DNA from 2 places in the Cytobacillus sp. Bva_UNVM-123 genome. Region 1 is predicted to be linked to the other one. Evidence: predicted binding sites of a transcription regulator. Region 1 holds the regulator's gene; the other holds the start of a gene.
The links. The regulator Rex, encoded in region 1, represses fermentation and respiration genes when NADH is low (regulators of the CRP and FNR family bind a similar motif). The targets are predictions, from matches to a motif close to TTGTGAAATATTTCACAA.
Positions count from the first base shown of each region.

Region 2: a site for Rex is predicted at 1,587-1,604, ahead of KDN24_RS08385 (TIGR04053 family radical SAM/SPASM domain-containing protein). Genes of this name have one in related genera too.

Region 1 is NZ_CM177772.1:843,588-847,010, forward strand. Features, by position in the region: gene KDN24_RS04185 (ABC-F family ATP-binding cassette domain-containing protein) at 1-736, opposite strand, end outside; gene moaC (cyclic pyranopterin monophosphate synthase MoaC) at 895-1,383, shown strand; gene KDN24_RS04195 (redox-sensing transcriptional repressor Rex) at 1,546-2,196, shown strand; gene KDN24_RS04200 (YdiK family protein) at 2,418-2,624, opposite strand; gene KDN24_RS04205 (CPBP family intramembrane glutamic endopeptidase) at 2,621-3,352, opposite strand.
Region 2 is NZ_CM177772.1:1,715,636-1,719,058, reverse strand. Features, by position in the region: gene moaA (GTP 3',8-cyclase MoaA) at 1-97, opposite strand, end outside; gene KDN24_RS08385 (TIGR04053 family radical SAM/SPASM domain-containing protein) at 376-1,494, opposite strand; gene KDN24_RS08380 (DsrE family protein) at 1,713-2,051, opposite strand; gene KDN24_RS08375 (metal-sulfur cluster assembly factor) at 2,068-2,376, opposite strand; gene yjfP (esterase) at 2,493-3,260, opposite strand.

The sequences.
Region 1 (3,423 bases):
CGATATATTTCTTTATTTGTTTTCTTGATAATTCATAAACTTGCAAGACGACCTTATCTAAAAAGTATCGATCATGGGATACGATTAAAATAGCACCGTCATATCCTTGTAAATATTGTTCTAGCCACGATAAAGTATCAATATCAAGATGGTTTGTCGGCTCATCCAATATTAAAATATCAGGTTTTGTCAGTAGTAGCTTACCGAGAGCAAGCCTTGTTTTCTGCCCACCGCTCAATGCTGCTATTTTTGTATCATAGCTAAAGGATTGAAAGTTTAAACCATGGAGAACAGAGCGAATATCTGATTCGTATTGATAGCCCCCTTGTTCTTTAAATTGAAGCTGTCGGGTGTCATATTCAGATAAAATTCGCTCATATTCTTTATGATTGGCAATTAAATCAGGATCTGCCATCTTTTCTTCAAGCTTACGCAGTTCTTTTTCCTGCTTTTTTAAATGAGCGAAAACGGTTAACATTTCATCCCAAATAGAGCGATCTGATTCTAATCCTGTATGTTGAGCGAGATACCCAATTTCTACTTCTTTTGGCTTGATAATTTCACCCGCATCATAAGAAACTTGTCCAGCAATTATTTTTAATAGGGTAGACTTACCGGCTCCATTACGGCCGACAAGAGCAATTCGGTCTCGATTTTGTACTTCTAGCTTAATATTCGTTAAAATAGAATCGGCGCCGAAGTTTTTTTCTAGCTGATTTATTTGTAATAAAATCATTTCTTTCACCTCTATACTCTAGAGATAGTGTAACCTATTCATATATGTAGGGCAATAAAGGGATGCCTGCGGGTAAAAAAAAAGATATGTGAAGAAACATACATAGCTTTCACAATTGGATAAAAATAGTGTATGATTTTAAAGAGAGGGGTTTTTATATGGCGGATTTTACACATTTTAATCAAGAGGGTAGAGCTAAAATGGTAGATGTCAGTGCTAAGCCTGAAACATTCCGAACCGCAATAGCTTATTCTAGTATTACTGTAAATAAAGAGATCTATGAAAAAATTACATCAAACAAAATGAAAAAAGGCGACGTTCTTGCGGTTGCTCAAGTAGCTGGTGTCATGGCTTGCAAGAAGACATGGGAGCTAATTCCAATGTGTCACCCAATCCCATTAACAGGTGTGGATATCTCCTTCTCATGGGAGCCACGTGAAGAAGAGTATAAATTGATAATTATGGCATCCGTGAAAACAAAAGGAAATACTGGTGTGGAAATGGAAGCGCTAACAGCGGCTTCTGTATGTGCTCTAACAGTTTATGATATGTGTAAAGCTGTTGATAAAGGGATGATTATTGGTAAAACCTATTTAGTAGAAAAAACTGGCGGCAAGAATGGTGATTTTAAAAGAGAAATTCTTTAATAAAATCAGTGAGAGAGGTTTATTTTGTGCTCAAGAAAATAAAACTCTCTCTCAAAACGATTGAAGAATTTAGCTTGTATGTAATTGAAGGTGAAGATCTGACGGAATTATGCCAAGGCAAACTTATTTTTCAACGCTGCATTTGGGAGAGGGGAAAATGGAATGGCAAACGAGACAATTAAGATTCCACAAGCGACAGCAAAAAGACTTCCACTATATTATCGTTTCATCAAAAATTTGCATGCATCAGGCAAGACTAGAGTTTCATCTGCGGAGCTAAGTGATGCAGTGAAAGTTGATTCAGCAACGATTCGAAGAGACTTTTCATATTTTGGTGCACTAGGGAAAAAAGGCTATGGCTATAATGTCAATTATTTGCTATCGTTTTTCCGAAAAACATTAGCACAGGATGAACTTACGAAAGTGGCACTTATTGGGGTAGGTAATTTAGGAACAGCCTTTCTAAATTATAATTTTCTTAAAAACAATAATACAAAAATTGAAGTAGCATTTGATGTATCTCCTACTAAAGTTGGTACAACGATCGGGGATGTACCAATCTATCATATGGATGCGCTAGAAAAGATTATCGCTGAGCATCAAATAGAAGTAGCGATTTTAACAGTACCAGCTCTAGCTGCCCAACCGATTGTTGACCGAATCGTGCAGAGTACGATTAATGGCATTTTGAATTTTACACCTGCACGTCTCTCTGTACCACCTACAATTAGAATTCATCACATTGACCTTGCTATTGAACTTCAATCACTTATCTATTTTTTAAAGCACTATCCTTCAGAAAAAGAGAATTAAAAAGCGCAAATTTCATGATAAAGGTAGTAAATGGTAAATGATTTTCCCATATAAAAGAAGAGGCTGGGACATAACTAAATTTCCACTTTGTAAAACCGAATGATATTTTAAGGAACAACGTACCAAAAAAGTAAAAACCGAACTATTACGAAGTACTTAATTGTCTTTTCGTAAAATAGTTCGGTTTTTTTATAGGCTAAAATATTTTTGTCCCAGCCTCTTCATTTTTTTTGTTGATCATGTTTCATTCTAAAATGCAAAGCGATCAAGCGCAAACCTGAACCGATATCAAAAGTTGCCAGGATAATAAGAAAATAAGTAAAAATCCCCCACCCTTGCTCTCTCTCTATGTATTGAATAGCAATATAAGTGAAGAGGATGCCGAGTATAATATAAAAAATACCTGAAACTAATGGTGACCTTCTCATAAAAATCCTCCAATAAAGGCTTGAAATTGTTCCATTTTCTTTAACCAGTTTTCAATTTTATCTTGATTAAACTGAATCAAGACGACGAGCGTATTCATTGCTGTATGGGCAAAGATTGGCACGATAATCCGCTTTGTTCTCACATAAAGGAAAGCAAACGTAAAGCCCATCGCAGTGTATAGAAGAATATGTTTGAAATCAGTGTGGGCAATAGCAAAAATAATCGAGCTAATAAGTCCTGCAAAAAAGAAATTTAGTCGTTTATATAATGTACCAAAGATAATTTTTCGGAAAACAATTTCCTCTAGAATTGGCCCGATGATCGAGCTGACTAGAATGACAATGGGAGAAGCTTCAATAAGTCTTAAAATGTCTTGCGTGTTTTCAGAACCCATTTCAATCCCAAGCAATCTTTCAATATTGGCGGCAACCAATTGGGCTATCATCGCTAGAAATACACCGCCAATTGCCCATGCAACTGAAGTTAACGGAGAAGCTGAATCTCTCATTAAGTCTTTATTCGTCATTTCCTTACGGAGCAATAGCAATGTAATGATTAATGTAACGGAAAAGCTGAAAACGATCCATGCTGTAGCAGCAAATAATCTCATTTCTTCAGGATTTTGACCAAAAAAGGCGCTTACAAAAATAATTAGTGGCACAGCGACCAAACTGGAAAGATGCATCGCAATATAGGCAATGAGAATAATCCAATAAACTCTTTTCAATGTTTGTTCTCCTTACAATAAAATCAAATTTTCTAGGCAAAAAAACTAATGAACTAATCTTTATCACAGAT
Region 2 (3,423 bases), 870 kb from region 1:
TACAATACGTGCATCTGAAATTACATCTGTCAATGACTGAAATTCGTAAATCTCTTAATGGCCTATTTAATTGATCTTTAATAAGTTGTTTTTCCATATAAGTCAACTCCATCCCAGAGTGATCTTCATTACAATAACTTGTATATACACTATACTACAAGTATTACAACATAATACCACTTCTATGTTAATAACGTTGTATAAATTGTCATGATGTTGTCAATATTATTCATTTAAAATCGCCTAGAATTGTAATCATTTTCCTTTGAGAACGGTTACAAGTACTTATCTTATTTCCTATTGTATTATAGATTAAAAGTGCAGCATAGTTTTATGCTGCACTTTCCTTTATGCTATAGCATGTCAAATTCGCTTCTAAGCTTTTTTTCGTAAAGCCTTCGGAATATAAACACAGAAAGGTTCACTCTCTAGATAATCGCCTGTCATGGCATATGCACGCGAGCGGGAACCACCACAAACATATCTATATTCACATACACCACACTTACCTTTATATTTATCCTGATTTCTTAAATCCTTAAATACCGGTGATTCGCGATAAATTTCAGCTAATGATTGCTCTCTCACATTCCCCGCCTTAACCGGTAATAAGCCGCTTGGATAAACATCTCCAACATGTGAGATAAAAACAAAGCCATTTCCATCATTTACTCCTTTTGGAGCTCGGCCGAGTCCATCGATAGAGCCTGTTAAACCTTGCTGAGTCAAGGCATCTAAATAATCAATTTCATCCTTATGTTCCTTCGCCTCACGTATCTTATGTTGAATAACAACTCTGCGATAATGCTGTGCAGCTGTCGTTTTTATATCAAACGGCACTTTTTTACTTAAATTATATAGCCATGTAAATACTTTTTCATGTTCAACTGGTGAAATCATATCTGTTTCTTGCCCTCTACCGGTTGGTACGAGGAAGAAGACACTCCATAGAACACATTGCAAATCCTCGACTACTTTGGCCATTTCATCGAGATAATCAATATTATATCGAGAAATAACAGTGTTAATTTGTATTGGAATCTCCAATTCATGCAAATATTTAATACGTTCAATTGTTAAATCAAAGGAACCTTCAGTTCCACGAAAATGATCATGAATTTTGGCAGTTGGTCCATCAAGACTAAACGCCCAGCGAGATAAGCCAACTTCCTTAGCTTTTTCAATGGCTTGCTTCGTAACATTTGGTGTAGCACTTGGAGTCATCGAAACTCGTACACCTTTTTTTACTGCATAGTCGGCAATTTTAAATACATCCTCTCGCATTAGTGGATCTCCACCTGTAAATACGAGCATCGGATTATTCATTTCATAAATCTCGTCTATTAATGCTTTCCCTTCTTCAAAAGACAATTCACGAGGATCTCTTTTATACTGTGCTTCTGCTCGGCAATGCAAACATTTTAGCTGGCAGGCTCTTGTTAATTCCCATATAACAATAAAAGGATCTTTATTAAAATCTCTATTAAAATTCATGTGAAATCCTCCCTCTGATTTCCCATTCTCATTCTTGTATCATTTCCAAAGTTTATTACGAATTCAATTATAGAAGATAAATGAAATTAAATAAGTGAAATAGCTCACATAAAAAGTGTAATTATCGATAATTTATATTAATTTTTAGAAGAAAAACGTTCACTACGTAAACTTTCTGATAGAAAAAACAACAGCGGGATAAACCCTGCTGTTGTTTTCTAAGAGATTGTTAATACTTCGTATTTTGCAGCCAAGTCAATAAATTGTGGCATTCCGCCAATTTTGCCTGCTACCATTCTTTTCTCAATATTATAGTAATCTACACATGTTTTGCATGCTATGATTTCAACACCTTTTTCTTCTAACTCCTTTAAATGTACGGAAACAAAAGAATTTTCGGTTAATGTAAAAACACCACTATTCATGCAAAATATCGCTATCGGTAGTTCCTCTCTTTGTTTAAGCAAGGTGAAAAATGTTTCTAATATCCCTTCACCTAACTCCTTTTCACCTTTACCTAATTGATCCGAACTTAATAATATTACTTTGTTCATAATTACTCCTTACACCCTTCTAGCGAATTCCTAAAGCAATTTTAGCGTAACGAGACATTTTATCTTTTGACCATGGTGGGTTCCACACAATATTGACTTCAGTCTCAGTAACTTCTGGAATATCAGCTAGTGCACTTTTAACATTTTCAACAATCGTTCCAGCTAATGGACAGCCCATTGAAGTTAATGTCATGTCAATCGTTGTCTTTCCAGCCTCATCCATGTCTACATTATAAACTAATCCAAGGTTCACAATATCAATGCCTATTTCAGGGTCAACAACAAGTTCTAATGCACCCATAATGCTATCTTTTAAATCTTGGTCCATATTGAACAGCTCCTTTTTTATCAAATTCGCCTACTGCCACTATATTAGCAAATATCTCCACGAAGTTAAATTAAATTTACCTTTGTGAATTTTTGCTTTTGCAGTTTCACTTCTTATTAAATATATGTTTCAAACCAGTTGACTGTTTTTAATACCCCGTCATTGCTCACTTTATGACCTGCATGAAGATCGGTTATAAATTGAAGTCTATCTGGATGTTGTTCATATAACGGTTTAATTTTTTCATAAAATCGATAGGAATATTCATAAGGAACGACAGAATCTTTTTTTCCATGCCAAAAAAGCAATGGTCGATTATGGAGTTTTTCTGGTTGTAAGCTTAAATCGAGCGCTCTTAGCCTGTCCATTAACTTTGATAATTCATCTTCTGTTATTGGTATATTAAGTCCATTTTTCTTTAAATCATCTAGCTGCTTAAGTGCTAGCTTTTCATAATAAGGCATTCCCATTAAGCTTGTTGCAGCTTTTATCCAATTGTATTTCGTTAATGCACCAAGCGTAACAATGCCACCCATCGATGTACCAACTACTCCAATTCGATCAGGATCAATTAATTCTCTTTCTTCAAATGATCGTTTTAATAGATCAAGTTCTTGAATTGATTGTAGGACAATTTCCCAAAAGTGAATATTTAAGCTATGACCTGATAAGCCAGGATTTCGCTCTCCATGATATAATGCCTCAGGAAGCAGAACTCGAAACCCTTTTTGCGCAAGCAAATACGCATAATGTAAATTGTTTTCTTTTACACTCGTAAAGCCGTGTACAAAAATAATAAGTGGGAGCTTTTCCGCCTTGTTCTTTTCATTCGTAATATGTAAAAAAGGGATTTTGTTCATTTCATCATTTTCAATCGTTATCAAGCGAAAAACTCCTTTCTATGTTAAAAAAGCTAAAAATTATGTAAAATTGAATAAGTAATGTAAGATTTAATAATATCAAAAAAAGATTTTGTTAATATTCATTTAGTTTAACATGTAAACTTTTTTTTCCAAACCCATTTGCTTATGATTCGAAAAATATATA